2 regions of the Pseudalkalibacillus nanhaiensis genome follow, and region 2 is predicted to be linked to the other one. Evidence: a T-box and tRNA genes for the amino acid it is inferred to sense, from the RefSeq annotation. Region 2 holds a T-box; the other holds one or more tRNA genes.
The links. The T-box of region 2 lies ahead of tyrS (tyrosine--tRNA ligase). A T-box ahead of a tRNA ligase gene usually reads a tRNA of that ligase, here a tRNA-Tyr.
Positions count from the first base shown of each region.

Region 1: it has a tRNA-Tyr gene. The T-box ahead of tyrS (tyrosine--tRNA ligase) is inferred to sense a tRNA for this amino acid. The anticodon was not compared.

Region 1 is NZ_CP143541.1:564,262-566,556, forward strand. It holds rRNA gene rrf (5S ribosomal RNA) at 64-179, shown strand; tRNA gene V1497_RS03020 (tRNA-Asn) at 193-267, shown strand; tRNA gene V1497_RS03025 (tRNA-Ser) at 269-361, shown strand; tRNA gene V1497_RS03030 (tRNA-Glu) at 393-467, shown strand; tRNA gene V1497_RS03035 (tRNA-Val) at 474-549, shown strand; tRNA gene V1497_RS03040 (tRNA-Met) at 556-632, shown strand; tRNA gene V1497_RS03045 (tRNA-Asp) at 802-877, shown strand; tRNA gene V1497_RS03050 (tRNA-Phe) at 882-957, shown strand; tRNA gene V1497_RS03055 (tRNA-Thr) at 965-1,040, shown strand; tRNA gene V1497_RS03060 (tRNA-Tyr) at 1,130-1,214, shown strand; tRNA gene V1497_RS03065 (tRNA-Trp) at 1,218-1,291, shown strand; tRNA gene V1497_RS03070 (tRNA-His) at 1,313-1,388, shown strand; tRNA gene V1497_RS03075 (tRNA-Gln) at 1,395-1,469, shown strand; tRNA gene V1497_RS03080 (tRNA-Gly) at 1,475-1,549, shown strand; tRNA gene V1497_RS03085 (tRNA-Cys) at 1,619-1,693, shown strand; tRNA gene V1497_RS03090 (tRNA-Leu) at 1,705-1,793, shown strand; tRNA gene V1497_RS03095 (tRNA-Leu) at 1,823-1,907, shown strand.
Region 2 is NZ_CP143541.1:2,710,112-2,712,406, forward strand. It holds gene tyrS (tyrosine--tRNA ligase) at 126-1,367, opposite strand; T-box leader at 1,434-1,656, opposite strand; gene V1497_RS14085 (transglycosylase domain-containing protein) at 1,795-2,295, shown strand, end outside.

The DNA.
Region 1 (2,295 bases), 1.5 Mb from region 2:
GTGCGTCGTGTTTTCAAGAAACGTTATCTAGTTTTGAGGGAATAGGATTCCCCAACAAAATAGTCTGGTGATGATGGCGAAGAGGTCACACCCGTTCCCATGCCGAACACGGAAGTTAAGCTCTTCAGCGCCAATGGTAATTGGGGGCTTCCCCCTGTGAGAGTAGGACGTCGCCGGGCTATTTTATAACGATCCGCAGTAGCTCAGTGGTAGAGCTATCGGCTGTTAACCGATCGGTCGCAGGTTCGAGTCCTGCCTGCGGAGCCACGGAGAGCTGTCCGAGAGGTCGAAGGAGCACGATTGGAAATCGTGTGTACGGTTTTAACCCGTACCGAGGGTTCGAATCCCTCGCTCTCCGCCATTAAAGAAATTATGTTACATAAATTTATATCGGCCCCTTGGTCAAGTGGTTAAGACACCGCCCTTTCACGGCGGTAACACGGGTTCGAATCCCGTAGGGGTCACCATCTATCGGAGGATTAGCTCAGCTGGGAGAGCACCTGCCTTACAAGCAGGGGGTCGGCGGTTCGATCCCGTCATCCTCCACCATATCGTCGCGGGGTGGAGCAGACTGGTAGCTCGTCGGGCTCATAACCCGAAGGTCGTAGGTTCAAATCCTATCCCCGCAACCAATTTAAGTTCATTGCACAACATCGATTTAACATCCTAGTTCAATGAACATATGGAGTACCCGAAGGGGTGCAACCAAATTAAAACTTACAACGACGAATAAACTTCATTGTTAGTTTTAGATCCTGGTACCCGTAAGGGTGCAACCAAATCAAACCTTAATTCTAAGATGGACCCGTGGTGTAGGGGTTAACATGCCTGCCTGTCACGCAGGAGATCGCCGGTTCGAATCCGGTCGGGTCCGCCATCTTGGCTCGATAGCTCAGTCGGTAGAGCAGAGGACTGAAAATCCTCGTGTCGGCGGTTCGATTCCGTCTCGAGCCACCATTGGTTTGCTGGCCTAGCTCAATTGGTAGAGCAACTGACTTGTAATCAGTAGGTTGGGGGTTCAAGTCCTCTGGCCAGCACCATTTTCTCTTTTAGGAATAGATTGGTTATGATTCCTGAATTTACACTTGAAACAGAGTGAAATCTGTACTACAATATTAATTGTCTCTTTGGAGGGGTAGCGAAGTGGCTAAACGCGGCGGACTGTAAATCCGCTCCCTCAGGGTTCGGCGGTTCGAATCCGTCCCCCTCCACCATTTAGGGGTATAGTTTAACGGTAGAACAGAGGTCTCCAAAACCTCCAGTGTGGGTTCGATTCCTACTACCCCTGCCAATTTTTAAAATTCATGTGATGGCGATTGTGGCGAAGTGGTTAACGCACCGGATTGTGGTTCCGGCATTCGTGGGTTCGATTCCCATCAGTCGCCCCATTGCGTTGGGCTATAGCCAAGCGGTAAGGCAACGGACTTTGACTCCGTCATGCGTTGGTTCGAATCCAGCTAGCCCAGCCAATTTTGCGGAAGTAGTTCAGTGGTAGAACACCACCTTGCCAAGGTGGGGGTCGCGGGTTCGAATCCCGTCTTCCGCTCCATTAAGTTTCCAAAAAAGAACTGCCGAAAAGTGGTACTCGAATTAGCCTATAAAACATAAAGTAGAGTACGGCGGCATAGCCAAGTGGTAAGGCACGGGTCTGCAAAACCCTTATCCCCCGGTTCGAATCCGGGTGCCGCCTCCATTAACTACCCAGCCGGGGTGGTGGAATTGGCAGACACACAGGACTTAAAATCCTGCGGTAGGTGACTACCGTGCCGGTTCAAGTCCGGCCCTCGGCACCATAAAAACTTGATATCATTTTTAGACACATGCCGGTGTGGCGGAATTGGCAGACGCGCACGACTCAAAATCGTGTTCCTCACGGAGTGTCGGTTCGACCCCGACCACCGGTACCATTACATATTATATTGACAAGGAATTTCACAAGAAATTGTGAAGTTCCTTTTTTTGTGAAAAAGTTTAAGCTAGGACTAGGTTTAGATAATATCTACGTACAAAAGTATGTGTAAATTTCATTTAAAATTAAGTGTCTCTTATACTGAAGGATGATGAGATCATCTCAGCTACACTAAACCAGTCACAGGTAAAGAGTTAAGAAAAAACGAATGAGGTAGGGCTAGTAATATTAGTACACCAGCTGAAACGCCCAGGATGCCTATAGATCTCAGGCTGCATAAAAGATAAAAAGTCTCAGAAAAAAATCACCCGTTCATATGGGTGATTTTTTGACTTTAAAATACAATTTCATTTTATATATTGAAATAAAACATAGGTAACTCACCT
Region 2 (2,295 bases):
AGTACTCACCCCCCCAACCTGAATCTCAGCTCATTCCAATACGAAAAAGAACCGGCCGCCGCCGGTTCTTTCATCATCAAACTTAAAAGAAAAGAGCCGTCTCCAAGACGGCTCTTCCTTATGAATCACTTTACGATTTTGACGAATTTGCGTTTGCCGACTTGGACAATCATGCCGTCCTCGACTGGCACTTGCGCTTGCACATCATCCACTTTCTCTTGGTTAATCTTCACACCGCCGTTTTGGATCATGCGGCGCGCTTCACCCTTGGAGTTCAGCAAGCCAAGGTCTACGATCAGCTCAACAATCCACTTTTCGTCTTCACCCTGCCACTCGTGTTCCGGGATATCGTCTGGTAAAGCACCCTTCGAAAAGACAGTACGGAAATGCTTTTCTGCCTCGACTGCTTCGTCATGACCGTGGAACATTTCGACGAAGGTCTTTGCCAGTTTGATTTTCATGTCACGAGGGTGGAGCTCACCACTCTGAACCCCTTCTTCAATTGCACGTACTTCGTTCATCGGAAGCGCAGTCGCTAATTCGAAGTACTTGATCATCAAGTCATCCGGAATCGACATGGATTTCCCGAAGATTTCATTCGGATGCTCATCGATCCCAATGTAGTTGTTAAGGGACTTCGACATCTTACGGACGCCATCCAAGCCTTCGATGATCGGAAGCGTCATTGTCACCTGCTTCTCTTTACCATATTCCTCTTGAAGCTGACGGCCCATCAACAGGTTAAACTTCTGGTCGGTTCCCCCGAGTTCGATATCACTTTCTAATGCAACAGAATCATATCCTTGCATAAGCGGGTAGAAGAATTCGTGAATCGAAATCGCCTGGCCGGATTTGTATCGCTTCTCAAAATCGTCACGCTCAAGCATACGAGCGACAGTGACTTTAGCAGCAAGCTCGATAACATCTGCAAAATCCAGCTTTGACAACCATTTGGAGTTGTAGTGAACTTCTGTTTTTTCCATATCAATAATTTTACCCAATTGCATTACGTAGGTTTTCACATTCTCTCTGATTTCGTAATCAGTAAGCTGCTTCCGTGTTTCGGATTTCCCAGACGGGTCTCCGATTCGACCAGTAAAATCACCAATCAACAATTGGATTTCATGCCCAAGCTCCTGGAATTGACGAAGCTTATGAAGCGGAACCGTATGGCCGAGATGAACATCCGGAGCTGATGGATCCAATCCGAACTTCACTTTAAGCGGTGTATCTGTAGCAATCGACTTTTCCAGCTTCTTTCTCAAATCATCTTCTGGAACGATTTCAACGACACCCCGTTGTAAAATTTCCAGCTGGCGATCGACCTCTGCCTTCTGTTCAGGGGTCAACTCAAATTTTTGATCCATAATTCATTCTCCCTTCTATTCGTAACCTGTTTGTTTTTTTGCAAATAAAAAACGTCCCTTTCATATGAAAGGAACGTGATAGACGCGGTACCATCCTTCTTGAAGCATAACAAACATGCTTCCTCTTCATTCGGATAACGGCTTTTACTGCCGCCTTTTGCTACTAAAACCGTTCACAAAAGGAGCTCCAGGACGTAATTCACAACACCCTTTGTACTGGTTTACACCGGCCACCAGCTCTCTACATACAGGGAGGATGATTGCTACTTCTTCCTTTCATAGCTATGTATTCATTGAAAAAAGTATAATCATTTTGTACCACAATAACCAGTAAAAAGTCAAATTACACCTGAATAATGTCGAAGAGTGGTATTCCCTGGTATCGGTATGTGCTATAATTGTTATGGAAATTTAGGGGGGTATGAGAATGAATCACCTATCATCCTTCATCGAAAAATTGAAGCATTTCATGAAGGTTTTAGATGATAAGAACATATTTAAGTTCAGCCGTATCACAGGGAAAGTGATGTGGAACTTATTCTTGATCTTATTAGTCATAACGGTTGCTGGAGGATTTTTCGCAACTGGAGTAGGCGCAGGCTATTTCGCCTCTCTTGTAAAAAACGAACCAATCCGTACTTACGACACCATGAAAGCGGATATCTATAATTATTCCGAAACAAGTAAAGTATATTTCGAAGATGGTACATTGCTCGGAAACCTTCGATCGGATGTCATCCGTCAAGAAGTTGGCATCAAGGAGATTTCCCCGCATTTAATAGACGCAGTCATTGCGACTGAGGACCAATACTTCCACGAACACGAAGGGATTGTGCCGAAAGCGATTGCACGTGCGATATTCCAGGAAGTCACTGGAGCTGCTGTTCAAACAGGTGGAAGTACTCTCACCCAGCAGCTTGTCAAAAAC